DNA from 2 places in the Streptomyces daghestanicus genome. Region 1 is predicted to be linked to the other one. Evidence: riboswitches for the same ligand, from Rfam matches in the RefSeq annotation. Region 1 holds a riboswitch; the other holds the start of a gene.
What was found. A riboswitch is a leader RNA that binds a small molecule or an ion and turns the genes downstream of it on or off. The one in region 1 is predicted to bind glycine.

Region 1 (7,277 bases):
AGCGAGGCCTGGGCGACCTTGTTGTTCGCGGCGTCGAAGCCGGCCGCGCCGTTCTTCGATCCCCCGTCGTCGCTGTCACCGCCGCCGCACGCCGCCGTGGTCAGCAGCGCGGCGACCACTGCGGCAGCGGCCGCAGCCCGCTTACGCCGCCCTGAGGTGCGTTGGGTAGTCACGATCTCGGATCCTCCGGATTAGATGAGAGACCCCGTGCAGGAGCCACGGGACGCTTGTGCCGTGCGGGAGTTCAGCGGGAGCCCTTCGGGTCCAGCGCGTCGCGCACGCCGTCGCCGAAGAGGTTGAAGGCGAGCACGGTGATGAAGATCGCCACGCCGGGGACCACCATGTACATGGGGTCCGACTCGTAGTACTCGATCGCGCTCGACAGCATCTGCCCCCACGAGGCCGTGGGCGGCTTGACACCCACGCCCAGGAAGCTGAGGGCCGCCTCGGTGAGGATGTTGGTGGGGATCATCATCGTCGTGTAGACGATGATGGGCGCGACCAGGTTGGGCAGCAGTTCCTTGAACAGGATGTAGAACCGCCCCGCGCCCAGGGAACGTGCGGCCTCGACGTACTCGCGCTCGCGCATCGAGAGCGTCTGGCCGCGCACCACGCGTCCGATGTACGGCCATCCGAAGAAGCCGATGACCAGGATCATCACGAAGACGCGCACGCCGGTTCCGTGCAGGCCCAGCATGTCGTTGGGCATCACGGAGACCAGCGCGATGATGAAGAGCAGCTGCGGGAAGGCCAGCAGGCCGTCCATCACCCGGCTGATCAGGGAGTCCACCCAGCCGCCGAAGAAGCCCGCCAGGACGCCGAACACCGTTCCGAAGATGACGGCCACGACGGCGGAGAGGAAACCGACCAGCAAGGAGATGCGGGCGCCGTAGAGGATGCGGGCGAGGATGTCGCGTCCGTTGACCGGCTCGACGCCGAGCAGGTGGTCGCCGCTGATGCCGCCGAGCGACCCCACGGGGGTGCCGAACAGCGGGTCGATCAGGTCCTCGTGGTACTCGTTGGGGTCCTGTCCGAGCAGGCTCGTGATGACCGGCGCGAGCAGCGCGACCGCGACGAGCAGGAGCACCACGACGGCGCCCGTGAGGGCGAGCTTGTCCCGTTTCAGGCGCTCCCAGGCGATGCGGCCCAGGGATCGCCCCTGTACCGACTTCGACTCGGCGCCGGCAACCGCCGCTTCCTCGGCCGCACTCGGGGCCGCTTCCGCGGTCGGCTCGTGCAATGGTGCCGTCATCTGGCAGGGACCCCTCTCAACCGGCGGTAGCCGGCCCGCACTTGCCGCGGTGGCGGCGTGATCAGTCCGTCGTACACATGGGGCGAAGGCCCCTGGTGCGGGAGTCTTCAACGCCTGGGTGATCTGTAGCCAGACCTGACGGTGAATGGATGCGCAACCGTGATGCTGTTTGAGGGTTTCCGTTATCCGGACGCCGGGTAACACCGAGCGGACGCGGACGAGTTGGGGCACCTGGGACAGAAGGGGACCTACCCCCTTTGCTCTACGCGCGGAGATCACTCCGACACGCAGCGGAATCAATCATTCCGCTGTCAGTGGCGGCCGCCCGCCGGAGGATAGCCGTAGCCGCTCACCGGAGCCTGCGCGGGGGCCTGGCCCGGGGCCGCGTGCGCCTCCCGGTCGTAGAACGGGCGGGCGTTGGCGCGCAGCCACATGGCGACCGGGTCCAGGGCGTCCGACATCGCCACGGTGGACACCGGCAGGCCCTCGGGCATCGCGCCGACCGAGCTCCGCATCATCGCGCGCACCGCGCCGACGGCCGGCGGGGAGGTGTCGTAGACGTCGAGGCCGATGGCGAGGTACGGCGCGCCGAGGGCCGGCTGCACCCAGGCGCGGCGCAGCGAGCGGACGACCGGGGTGCGGTGGGCGTTCTGCGTGAGCAGCGCGTAGAACTGCGGGATCTCGACGGCCGGTTCGGACAGCCGCAGCGGGCCGGCGGGCTGGCGGTCCAGGCCGCCGGCGATGCGGCGCAGGTCGAGCCAGGGGATGCCGACGCCGCCACCGGGGGCGTGCGGGTTGAGCCAGAGGCCGTAGCGGTCGGGGTAGAGGGCGCGGGCGACCTCCAGTCCGTCGACGACCTCGTAGGAGCGGTTCCAGCCGCTGGCGGACAGCTCCTGGGCGGAGGTGACGCAGGGGGCGTAGCCGTGGCCGTCGACCTCCATCTTCCCGTACTGGGCGTCCGGGGAGCCGGCCTGGCCGTGCCAGAGCAGCATCCAGACCTGGCCGGAGGCGGGGGCCGCGAGGGCGCGCAGCAGCGACTCGTAGGCGTCGTAGCGGCCGGGCGTCACCTGGCGCAGCATGTGCTCGATCTGCCCGGCTGCGGCGGTACCGCTCGCGCTCACGTGTTACCGACCTCTCGGGAAGCGTGCGTGGTTGGGGTCCAGCTTAGGCGGCTCCGCCGACAGGGGGCGCCTTCCGGCTCGGGGGTTCTCGTCCGTCCGCGGGTGCCGGAGCGCCGTGGCTCGGCGCGCCGTTCCCCGCGCCCCTTCCGGGCGCTTCCCCCGGCGGCGACTAGGGGTTCCCCTGGTAGAACGGGCGGACCCGTTCGCGCAGCCAGTGGCAGACGGGGTCGTCGGCCGCTTCCAGGAGGACCAGGTTGACCGGCCACTTGACCGGGACGCGGCCGAGGGCGCGGCCGAGGGCGTCCAGCGGGACGGCGCGGGCGTCGCCCTCGAAGCGGGTCAGTTCGACGCCGACGAACATGACCGGGTCGGCGGTCTCGATGGCGGCGAGGCAGCGGCGGGCGGTGCCGACCACGCCGGTCGCGGCGAACTCCGCGGACGCGGCGGCCAGGAAGTCCACCGGGTCGTCCTGCCAGTCGGGTTCGAAGAGGCGGACCCGGCCGCCGCCGGCGGGGCCGTCCAGCGGGCCGCGCCCGGCCCGGCACAGCTCGGCCACGGCGGGCGGCGGCAGCGGGATGCCGACGACACCGTCCGGGTTGACGGCGATGCCGACCTGCGGGGGCAGACCGCGGGCGAACTCCACGGCGGGCGCGATGGTGTACGCCATGTGCGCGCCGGCGGCCTGGCGGAACTGCTCCTCGGAGCTGAACACCGGGACGTACGCCTGGCCGTCGATCTCCAGGGTGGGCAGGTCCAGGGGGCCGCTGTGCGGACCGCCGCCGTTGGGCAGCGGAATCCAGAGGAAGCTGCGGCCGAGGACCTCGACTATCCGGCCGCCGGCGCCCGGCACGCCGAGGGCGGCGGAGAGCACCTCCTCCAGTTCGTTGCCGGGCCATCCGCCGTGCGGGTGGGGGTGCGCCTGCGCCGGGAAGTCCGCGGGGAAACCCGCCGCCGGGAAGTCCATCTGCCTACCGCCTGTGTGGGACCGCTGCTGTCGGCTGAAAAGGCTAACCCGGACGGCCCCGGGGGCGACCGGTCCGACGGTCAGCAGGTGAAGCCCATCCGGTGAAGCCCATCCGGCGGTCAGCCGGTGAAGCCCATCCGGCGGTCAGCCGGTGAAGCCCATCCGGCGGTCAGCCGGTGAAGCCCATCCGGCGGTCAGCCGGTGAAGCCCATCCGGTGAAGCCGAGCCGGCGGTCAGCCGGTGAAGCCCATCCGGCGGTCAGCCGGTGAAACCGATCCGGCGCAGGGTGTCGGCCGCCGCCCGGTCCAGCAGCACCGCGGCCGCGCAGCCGGGCGGCAGGTCGCCCCGCTCCGCCGCGCGCAGCAGCCGGGTGGTGGCGGCGCGGTGGCGCAGGAACGCGTACTTCGAGACGCCCCGGCCGCGCTCGCGCTGGCCTTCCAGGGCCTGCTCGGCCTCCACGTCGAGCAGCAGCAGGTGCAGGGTGCCGCCGCGCCGCCGGGCCTCGTGGGCCAGCCAGCGCCGGACCCAGGTCTGGGTGCCGCAGTCGTGCACGACGACGCCGGCGCCGGAGCGCAGGGCGCGGCGCAGACCGGCGTAGTGGGCGAGGCGGACGAGCGGGCGGTAGACGGCGTACGGCAGCAGGCGCGGCACGCGCCGGTCCCAGCGGTCGCGGGTGTCCTGGGAGTCGATGCGGGTGCCGCGCACGGTGCGGCGCATCAGGGTCGACTTGCCGCTGCCGGGCAGGCCGGTGACGGCGACGAGGTCCTGCGGGCCGAAGAGCAGGGCGTGCGGGCTGTGACCCGCGCGGCCGCGCAGGTCGCGGACGACGGGTGCGGGCCGCTCGGCGCACGCCTCCCGGGCCGGGGCGGGGTGCGGCGCGGGCAGCGCGAGTCCCGCGGTCGTGGCGTATGCCGTGGTCCTGTTCACCGTGATCGTCCTCCCCTGGGGCGGTTCACGAGTTCCCCTCCCCGTCGAGTGTAAAGAGAAGGTAATGCGGTGGTCTCGCGTTTTGGTGCACTTCCTGCCACAAGCCGGTCACAGATGCCGGCCGCGCGGTGGCGCGGGCGGATCCCGGAGGGGGTGGGGCGGACCTCGGGGGCGCGGGGGTGCAGGGAGCGGGCATCGGGGGCGCGCGAGCCCGGCGCAGAGGGTGGAACGGGCGGGCGCAGGGCTGCGCGGGGCGGGCGTCGGGGGTGTCGCCGGGGCCGGTGCTACTGTGGCCGCGCCAACTGCATACCGGCCGTTTGAATCCGCGCGGGAGAGTCCCCGGCCGTCGCCGGGGCGCCGAAGGAGCAAGTTCCTCCCTTGAATCTCTCAGGCACCGTCACCGCGCGGGCGAGGCACATCTGAAAAGCGGGCTGCCGTCGGGCGGTCCCACCCAAGGTGCAAGTCCTGACCACGACCGGTACGTCCGGTGGCGCGTGTGGTCACGGCGAACCTCTCAGGTACCGATGACAGATGGGGAGGGCCTTCCTCGCCCTGCCGTCCTGTCCTGGGAGACGACCGACCGATGAGCAGTACCGCACCCCGCCGTACGGCGCTGGACGCCGTCCACCGCGCGCTCGGCGCCACGATGACCGACTTCGCCGGCTGGGACATGCCGCTGCGCTACGGCTCCGAGCGCGACGAGCACACCGCCGTGCGCACCCGCGCCGGCCTCTTCGACCTCTCGCACATGGGCGAGATCACCGTCACCGGCCCGCAGGCGGCCGCCCTGCTGGACTTCGCCCTGGTCGGCAGCATCGGCACCGTCAAGCCGGGCCGCGCCCGCTACACCATGATCTGCCGGGCGGACGGCGGCATCCTGGACGACCTGATCGTCTACCGGCTGGCCGACACCGAGTACCTGGTGGTCGCCAACGCCTCCAACGCCCAGGTGGTGCTGGACGCCCTCACCGAGCGGGCGGCCGGCTTCGACGCCGAGGTCCGCGACGACCGGGACGCCTACGCGCTGCTCGCCGTGCAGGGGCCGCGGTCCCCGGGCATCCTCAAGGGCCTCACCGACGCCGACCTGGACGCGCTGAAGTACTACGCGGGCCTGCCCGGCACGGTCGCCGGTGTCCCCGCCCTGATCGCGCGCACCGGTTACACCGGCGAGGACGGCTTCGAGCTGTTCGTCGCCCCGGCGGACGCGGAGCGGCTGTGGCAGGCGCTGACCGAGGCGGGCGCGGCGGCCGGTCTCGTCCCCTGCGGCCTGTCCTGCCGGGACACGCTCCGCCTGGAGGCCGGCATGCCGCTGTACGGCCATGAGCTGACGACCTCGCTGACGCCCTTCGACGCCGGGCTCGGCCGGGTGGTGAAGTTCGAGAAGGACGGCGACTTCGTGGGCCGGGCCGCGCTGGCCGAGGCCGCCGCGCGGGCCGAGCAGGCCCCGCCGCGCGTCCTGGCCGGCCTGGTCGCCGAGGGCCGCCGGGTGCCGCGCGCCGGGTACCCGGTGGTCGCGGACGGCCGGGTGATCGGTGAGGTCACCTCCGGCGCCCCCTCCCCCACGCTGGGCAGGCCGATCGCCATGGCGTACGTCGACGCGGCGCACGCGGCACCGGGCACGCCCGGGGTCGGCGTCGACATCCGGGGCAGCCACGAGCCCTACGAGGTCGTGGCGCTGCCGTTCTACAAGCGCCAGAAGTAGGCCAGAAGCCGCCCCCGGAAGCAGCCCCGGGAACATGAGGGGCGGCCCCCGGAGACGCCCGAAGCGGCCCCGGCGGCCTTCCGACCGCCACCACGTCCCCACCACGTCCACCACCGCACCCCCGCATACAGGAGAATCCAGGCCATGAGCAACAACCCCCAGCAGCTCCGCTACAGCAAGGAGCACGAGTGGCTGTCGGCCGCCGAGGACGGCGTCTCGACGGTCGGCATCACCGAGCACGCGGCCAACGCCCTCGGCGACGTCGTCTTCGTCCAGCTCCCCGAGGTCGGCGCGGCCGTGACCGCGGGCGAGACCTGCGGCGAGCTGGAGTCGACCAAGTCGGTCTCCGACCTGTACTCCCCCGTCTCCGGCGAGGTCACCGAGGTGAACGAGGACGTCGTGGACGACCCGTCGCTGGTGAACTCCGCGCCCTTCGAGGGCGGCTGGCTGTTCAAGGTGCGGGTCGCGGACGAACCGGGCGACCTGCTCTCCGCCGACGAGTACACGGCCTTCTCGGCCGGCTGAGGACCGCGGACGATGAACCTTCTCGACACCCCGCTGCACGCACTGGACCCCGACGTCGCCGCCGCCGTCGACGCCGAGCTGCGCCGCCAGCAGTCCACCCTGGAGATGATCGCCTCCGAGAACTTCGCGCCCGTCGCGGTGATGGAGGCCCAGGGCTCGGTCCTGACCAACAAGTACGCCGAGGGCTACCCCGGCCGCCGCTACTACGGCGGCTGCGAGCACGTCGACGTGGTCGAGCGGATCGCGATCGACCGGATCAAGGCGCTGTTCGGCGCCGAGCACGCCAATGTGCAGCCGCACTCCGGCGCCCAGGCCAACGCCGCGGCGATGTTCGCGCTGCTGAAGCCCGGCGACACGATCATGGGCCTGGACCTCGCCCACGGCGGGCACCTGACCCACGGCATGAAGATCAACTTCTCCGGCAAGCTGTACGACGTCGTCCCGTACCACGTGGGCGACGACGGCCTGGTCGACCTGGCCGAGGTGGAGCGCCTCGCCAAGGAGAAGAAGCCGAAGCTGATCGTGGCCGGCTGGTCGGCGTACCCCCGGCAGCTGGACTTCGCCGCGTTCCGCCGGATCGCGGACGAGGTCGGCGCGTACCTGATGGTCGACATGGCGCACTTCGCCGGTCTGGTCGCGGCGGGCCTGCACCCCAACCCGGTGCCGCACGCCCATGTCGTCACCACGACCACGCACAAGACGCTGGGCGGCCCCCGCGGCGGTGTGATCCTCTCCACGGCCGAGCTGGCCAAGAAGATCAACTCCGCGGTCTTCCCAGGTCAGCAG
Region 2 (7,277 bases), on a different contig from region 1:
TGCCGCTGCCGACCGTGGGGCGGCAGCGCGAGGGCGGTGAAGCCGTGCCCGAGCCGTCCGGGACGTCCGGCGCCGCCCGGATCGGGCGGGCGGAGCTGCTCGCCGCCGCCGGGATAGAGGAACGCCAGCTCGACGAGTGGGAGGCGTACGGGCTGATCGTCCCGCTGCCCGACGGGTCGTACGACGCGGAGGCGGTCACCGTGGCCACCCTCGTGGTGGAGCTGGGGCGGTCCGGGATCGAGCCACGGCACCTGAGGGTGATGAAGGCCGCCGCCGACCGGGAGGCCGGACTGGTCGACCAGGTGGTGGCGCCGCTGAAGCGGCACCGGAATCCGCAGACCAGAGCCCATGCGGAGGCCCGTACCAAGGAGCTGGCGGGGCTCGCGGTGAAGCTGCACGCGGCTCTGGTGCAGACCGCTCTCGGGGTGCGTCTGCCGTGAGGGGGGCGCCCGGATCGGCCAGCCGTACCCGGCCCGACTACCCAAACGTCCCGGGCACGGCCTAGGGTTGCTGTGTGAACGAGCTCGATGTCGTAGGTGTCCGGGTCGAGATGCCCTCCAACCAACCGATCGTGCTGCTGCGTGAAGTGGGAGGAGACCGCTACCTCCCCATCTGGATCGGTCCCGGGGAGGCGACGGCCATCGCCTTCGCCCAGCAGGGCATGGCTCCCGCACGGCCGCTGACCCACGACCTGTTCAAGGACGTGCTGGAAGCCGTCGGCCAGGAGCTCACCGAAGTGCGCATCACCGACCTGCGGGAAGGTGTCTTCTACGCGGAGCTGGTCTTCGCCAGCGGGGTCGAGGTGAGTGCGCGGCCGTCCGACGCGATAGCGCTGGCGCTGCGCACCGGCACGCCGATCTTCGGCAGTGACACGGTGCTGGACGACGCCGGCATCGCGATCCCGGACGAGCAGGAGGACGAGGTGGAGAAGTTCCGTGAGTTCCTCGACCAGATCTCGCCGGAGGACTTCGGCAGCAGCAACCAGTGAGAGCCGTCCGAAAGGGACATTCGGCTAGCCTTTCCCCGCGAGGGGGCACGGCAAACCACTCGTAGGGTGATTATCACTCGGCGTGCCGAGTGTGGCGATCGTTGACGCACCCTTGGTGACTGCCTACCTTCGAGGAGGCAGGTCAAGGACGGAGGTCGGCGTGAGAAGCAGCGGCGACAGTACGGTGGGGAGCGTCCCTGCACCCGGTCCGGGGTCGGGCGTTCCGTACTCTCCCGAGGGTTCTCGGCTCCGCCCCGCGGTGGCGCCGAGCGGCGGAGGGGCGGCGTCCATGACGTCCGAGCAGATCGGCTACCGGGGGCCCACGGCCTGCGCGGCCGCCGGTATCACCTACCGGCAGCTCGACTACTGGGCCCGTACCGGGCTGGTGGAGCCGAGCGTGCGGTCCGCCCACGGGTCGGGGACGCAGCGGTTGTACAGCTTCCGCGACGTGGTGGTGCTGAAGATCGTCAAGCGGTTCCTCGACACCGGTGTGTCGTTGCAGAACATCCGCACGACCGTCCAGCACCTCAGGGAGAGCGGCTTCCGCGATCTGGAGCGGATGACGCTGATGAGCGACGGCGCCACGGTCTACGAGTGCACGTCTCCCGACGAGGTGCACGCCCTGCTCCAGGGCGGCCAGGGGATCTTCGGGATCGCCGTCGGGGTGGTGTGGCGGGACGTGGAGAACGCCCTGTCGCAGCTGCACGGGGAGCGCGTCGACACCGGGGAGACCCTGGTCGGGCACAACCCGGCGGACGAACTGGCCCGGCGGCGCAACCGGGCGGTCTGAGACCCGCGCGTTGTCAGTGGTGTAGGGCAGCATCGGAGAGGTGAGAACCGCGCCGACGATCCTGCATCTCGACATGGACGCCTTCTACGCCTCGGTGGAGCAGGCGTCGAAGCCGAGTCTGCGCGGAAAAGCCGTGGTGGTGGGCGGTCTGGGGCCGCGCGGCGTGGTGGCCACCGCTTCCTACGAGGCCCGGGTCTTCGGCGTCCACTCGGCCATGCCCATGGCGCAGGCCCGGCGGCTCGCGCCGCACGCCGCCTACCTCGTCCCGCGCTTCCAGCTCTACCGGTCGGTGAGCGAGCAGGTGATGGGGCTGCTGCGGGCGCTGTCGCCGCTGGTGGAGCCGCTGAGCCTGGACGAGGCGTTCGTGGACCTGGAGGCCGGCGGGACGGCCTGGGACGCGGAGTCGGCGCGGCTGACCGGTACCCGGCTGCGGGCCGACATCCGGACCGTCACCGGGCTCACCGGATCGGTGGGGCTCGCCGCCTCCAAGATGCTCGCCAAGATCGCCTCCGAGGACGCCAAGCCCGACGGACTGGTGCTGATCGAGCCGGGCACCGAGCGCGCCCTGCTCGCGCCGATGCCGGTGCGCACCCTGCCGGGCGTGGGGCCGGCCACCGGCGACCATCTGCGGCGGGCGGGGATCACCACCGTCGGCGAGATCGCCGAGGCCGGCGAGGACGAGCTGGTCCGGCTGCTGGGCAAGGCGCACGGACACGCGCTGTACGCCATGGCGCTGGCCCACGACGAGCGGCCCGTGGTCGCCGAGCGGGAGGCCAAGTCGGTGTCGGTGGAGGACACCTACGACGTGGACATCCACGACCGCACCCGGGTCGGTCTGGAGGTGCGGCGGCTGGCCGAGAGGTGCGTGGGGCGGCTGCGCGGGGCCGGGCTGTCGGGGCGCACCATCGTGCTCAAGGTACGGCGGTACGACTTCTCCACCCTGACCCGCTCGGAGACGCTGCGCGGGCCCACGGACGATGTCGCGGTGGTCGCGGAGGCGGCGGCGCGGCTGCTGGACGCCGTGGACACCACCGGCGGGGTGCGGCTGCTCGGCGTGGGCGTCACCGGGCTGGCCGACTTCACGCAGGAGGACCTCTTCGCGCAGGCGGCCGAGGCGCGGGCGGCGGCGGAGGAACGGGCCGTAGCCGAAGAACGGGCGGCGGCCGGGGAACGGGGCGGGCCCGGGGAGCGGGGAGCGGCGGAGGAGCAGGCGGTGACGGGGGCCCCGCCGGACACGGCCGTCGCGGAGGCAGGCCGGACGGCTTCCGCCGAGCCGGACCTTCCGCCCCCCGAGCGCCGCTGGCCCTCGGGGCACGACGTGCGGCACAGCGTGCACGGGCACGGATGGGTGCAGGGCAGCGGCCTGGGCCGGGTCACCGTGCGGTTCGAGACGCCGTACTCGGCGCGGCCGGGGCGGGTGCGGACCTTCCGGACCGACGATCCGGAGCTCGAACCGGCGGAGCCGCTGCCACTGGTGGAGCGAAGACCCGAGGACGCCGGCCCGGTGCGGCCGGCCGGTGCCGCGGGATGACGCCGCGCCCCCGGCTCAGGTGGGCTCCTCCTGGCCCGCCAGCCGGCCGAAGTCGTGGTCGGGCGGCGGGGGCGGGGCGGCGACGTCGAGACCGTAGTGGTGGTAGAGCTGGAGTTCCTGCTCCGGGGAGAGATGGCGGCCGACGCCGAAGTCGGGGGCCTCCTTGACCAGCGCCCGGTCGAAGGGGACGCGCAGGGTGCCGTCGACCAGTTCGCTGGGCTCCAGCGGCACGAAGGCGTCCCGGCCGAAGAGACCGGTGCGTATCGCCGCCCATTCGGGGACGCCGGTGGCGTCGTCGAGGTAGACCTCGTCGACGGTGCCGATCCTCGCGCCGTTGCGGTCGAACGCCTTGCGGCCGATCAGGGTGCGCGGGTCGATGTCGGAACGCACGGGCCCTCCAGCTGGTCGCCAACCATCCGGTTCATCATCCGTAAGCACTACAAAAGAGCACATTCGGATGCGCGGCCACTCGAAAGACCGTGCGGGGGCCTCGCTGGTAGGCTGGCGACGGCTGCTGACCCCGTGCGGGAGAGTCCTCCGGTCGCACACCGGAGGCGCCGAAGGAGCAAATCCTCCCCGGAATCTCTCAGGCCCACGTACCGCACGGACGAGGTCACTCTGGAAAGCAGAGCGGGTGTCGACGGCTCCCGTTCTCACCGACGGTGAAAGCCGGGAACCCTCGGGCGGCCCGGTGAAGCTCTCAGGTCGAGATGACAGAGGGGGAGGCCGTCCGGGCACCCGCGCCGTGGTGCCCCTCGCAGGTCGCGTCAGACCAGGAGGCCTCCGCAATGACCGCCCACCGCACTCCGCTCACCGAACTCGAACGGGGCACACCCTTCGAGCAGCGCCACATCGGCCCCGACCTGGAGGCGCGGGCCAAGATGCTCGCCCAGGTCGGGTACGGCTCGCTGGACGAGCTGACGGCCGCCGCCGTACCGGACGTGATCAAGAGCGCCGACGCGCTGGACCTGCCGGACGCGCGCACGGAGGCCGAGGTGCTGGCCGAGCTGCGCTCGCTGGCCGACCGCAACCAGGTCCTCGACACCATGATCGGCCTCGGCTACTACGGCACGTTCACCCCGCCGGTGATCCTGCGCAACGTCATGGAGAACCCGGCCTGGTACACCGCGTACACGCCGTACCAGCCGGAGATCTCGCAGGGCCGCCTTGAGGCGCTGCTCAACTTCCAGACGATGGTGGCCGAGCTGACCGGGCTGCCGACCTCCGGGGCCTCACTGCTCGACGAGGGCACGGCGGCGGCCGAGGCGATGGCACTCTCCCGGCGCCTGGGCAAGAACAAGAAGGGCCTCTTCCTGGTCGACGCGGACGCGCTGCCGCAGACCATCGCCGTGATCGAGACCCGCGCCGAGCCGACCGGGGTCGAGGTCGTCGTCGCCGACCTCAGCGAGGGCATCCCGGCCGGGATCGCGGAGCGGGAGATCAACGGCGTACTGATCCAGTACCCGGGCGCCTCCGGTGCCGTACGCGACATCAAGCCGGTCATCGACCGGGCGCACGAGCTGGGCGCGCTGGTCACCGTCGCCGCCGACCTGCTCGCGCTGACGCTGCTGAAGTCTCCCGGTGAGCTGGGCGCCGACATCGCGGTGGGCACGACCCAGCGGTTCGGGGTGCCGATGGGCTTCGGCGGCCCGCACGCCGGTTACCTGGCCGTCCAGGAGAAGATGGCCCGCAGCCTGCCCGGGCGGCTCGTGGGCGTCTCCGTGGACGCCGACGGCAACCGGGCGTACCGGCTGGCCCTGCAGACCCGCGAGCAGCACATCCGCCGGGAGAAGGCCACCAGCAACATCTGCACCGCGCAGGTCCTCCTCGCCGTGATGGCCGGGATGTACGCCGTGTACCACGGGCCGGACGGGCTGCGCGGCATCGCCCGGCGCACCCACCGGTACGCCTCCGTCCTGGCCGCCGGACTCGCGGCGGGCGGCGTCGAGATCGTGCACGGCGCCTACTTCGACACGCTCACCGCGCGAGTGCCCGGCCGGGCCGCCGAGGTGGTCGGCGCCGCCCGGGAGAACGGGGTCAACCTGCGGCTCGTCGACGCCGACCACGTCTCCATGGCCTGCGACGAGACGACCACGCGCGCCCAGCTCGGCGCGGTGTGGAACGCGTTCGGGGTCGAGGGCGACATCGAGGCGCTGGACGCGTCGAGCGAGGACGCGCTGCCCGGGGAACTGCTGCGCACCGACGAGTTCCTCACCCACCCCGTCTTCCACCGGCACCGCTCCGAGACCGCCATGCTGCGCTACCTGCGCCGCCTCGCCGACCGGGACTACGCGCTGGACCGGGGCATGATCCCGCTGGGCTCCTGCACCATGAAGCTCAACGCGACCACCGAGATGGAGCCGGTGACCTGGCCCGAGTTCGGGCAGCTGCACCCCTTCGCCCCCGCCGGCCAGGCGCAGGGCTACCTCACGCTCATCCGTGAGCTGGAGGAGCGGCTCGCCGAGGTCACCGGGTACGACAAGGTCTCGCTCCAGCCCAACGCCGGGTCGCAGGGCGAGCTGGCCGGGCTGCTCGCCGTACGCGGGTACCACCGGGCCAACGGGGACGAGCAGCGGACCGTGTGCCTCATCCCGTCGTCCGCGCACGGCACCAACGCCGCCAGCGCGGTGATGGCCGGGATGAAGGTCGTCGTCGTGAAGACCGCCGAGGACGGCGAGATCGACGTGGAGGACCTGCGGGCCAAGATCGAGCAGTACCGCGACGAGCTGGCGGTGCTGATGATCACCTACCCGTCCACGCACGGCGTCTTCGAGGCGCACGTCGCCGACATCTGCGCGGCCGTGCACGACGCGGGCGGCCAGGTGTACGTGGACGGCGCCAACCTCAACGCCCTGGTGGGCCTCGCCCGGCCGGGTCACTTCGGCGGCGACGTCTCCCACCTGAACCTGCACAAGACCTTCTGCATCCCGCACGGCGGCGGCGGCCCCGGGGTCGGCCCCGTGGGCGTGCGCGAGCACCTCGCGCCGTACCTGCCCAATCACCCGCTCCAGCCCGCGGCGGGCCCGCAGACGGGCGTGGGCCCCGTCTCCGCGGCCCCCTGGGGTTCGGCGGGCATCCTGCCCATCTCGTGGGCGTACGTGCGTCTGATGGGCGGCGAGGGGCTGAAGCGGGCCACGCAGGTGGCGGTGCTGTCGGCCAACTACGTCGCCAAGCGCCTGGAGCCGCACTACCCGGTGCTGTACACCGGGCCGGGCGGGCTGGTCGCGCACGAGTGCATCATCGATCTGCGCCCGCTGACCAAGGCGACCGGCGTCAGCGTCGACGACGTCGCCAAGCGGCTGATCGACTACGGCTTCCACGCGCCGACGATGTCGTTCCCGGTGGCCGGCACGCTGATGATCGAGCCGACCGAGTCCGAGGACCTGGCCGAGCTGGACCGGTTCTGCGACGCGATGATCGCCATCCGCGCGGAGATCGAGAAGGTCGGCACGGGGGAGTGGCCGGCGGAGGACAACCCGCTGCGGAACGCGCCGCACACCGCCGCCGCGCTGGGCGGCGGGTGGGACCACGCGTACGGCCGCGAGGAGGCCGTCTTCCCGGCCGGGGTGTCGGCCACCGACAAGTACTGGCCGCCGGTTCGCCGTATCGACCAGGCATTCGGTGACCGGAACCTGGTCTGCTCGTGCCCGCCGCTGGAGGCGTACGAGGACTGAGCGACCGGAGTGACGAAGAGGGGCCTCGCCGCCGGCGGGGCCCCTCTTCGCTGTCCCGGTGCCGGTCAGGGGGCGCCAGGGTGACTCGGTGGTTCTGACGAGGCCGAGCTGTGGGGATGGAACGTTCGCCGGTTGATCCGAATGTTTCGTCGGACCCGCGGTTTCGGGGCTCGGGTCGGACCGTCCCTGCGTCCCCCGGGGTTCGGCGGTCGAGGATTCATCGTGCACGGGGGGTTGCCACCCTTTGCGCGCTGTCTCTAGGGTGCGGCATCAACGCAGCTTTCTGGATTTCTT

Region 2: it holds a riboswitch for glycine, as region 1 does, so the genes downstream of both, gcvP (aminomethyl-transferring glycine dehydrogenase) here and gcvT (glycine cleavage system aminomethyltransferase GcvT) in region 1, are expected to answer to the same signal.

The regions. Positions count from the first base shown of each region.
Region 1 covers NZ_BNDX01000008.1:736,581-743,857, forward strand. The annotation lists gene Sdagh_RS12705 (ABC transporter substrate-binding protein) at 1-173, opposite strand, end outside; gene Sdagh_RS12710 (ABC transporter permease) at 245-1,252, opposite strand; gene Sdagh_RS12715 (enhanced serine sensitivity protein SseB C-terminal domain-containing protein) at 1,564-2,373, opposite strand; gene Sdagh_RS12720 (enhanced serine sensitivity protein SseB) at 2,543-3,337, opposite strand; gene Sdagh_RS12725 (AAA family ATPase) at 3,596-4,264, opposite strand; glycine riboswitch at 4,583-4,677, shown strand; glycine riboswitch at 4,678-4,805, shown strand; gene gcvT (glycine cleavage system aminomethyltransferase GcvT) at 4,848-5,966, shown strand; gene gcvH (glycine cleavage system protein GcvH) at 6,111-6,491, shown strand; gene glyA (serine hydroxymethyltransferase) at 6,504-7,277, shown strand, end outside.
Region 2 covers NZ_BNDX01000002.1:643,657-650,933, forward strand. The annotation lists gene ftsR (transcriptional regulator FtsR) at 1-440, shown strand, start outside; gene Sdagh_RS03085 (bifunctional nuclease family protein) at 515-988, shown strand; gene Sdagh_RS03090 (MerR family transcriptional regulator) at 1,149-1,778, shown strand; gene Sdagh_RS03095 (DNA polymerase IV) at 1,819-3,309, shown strand; gene Sdagh_RS03100 (PRC-barrel domain-containing protein) at 3,325-3,699, opposite strand; glycine riboswitch at 3,825-3,921, shown strand; gene gcvP (aminomethyl-transferring glycine dehydrogenase) at 4,098-6,983, shown strand.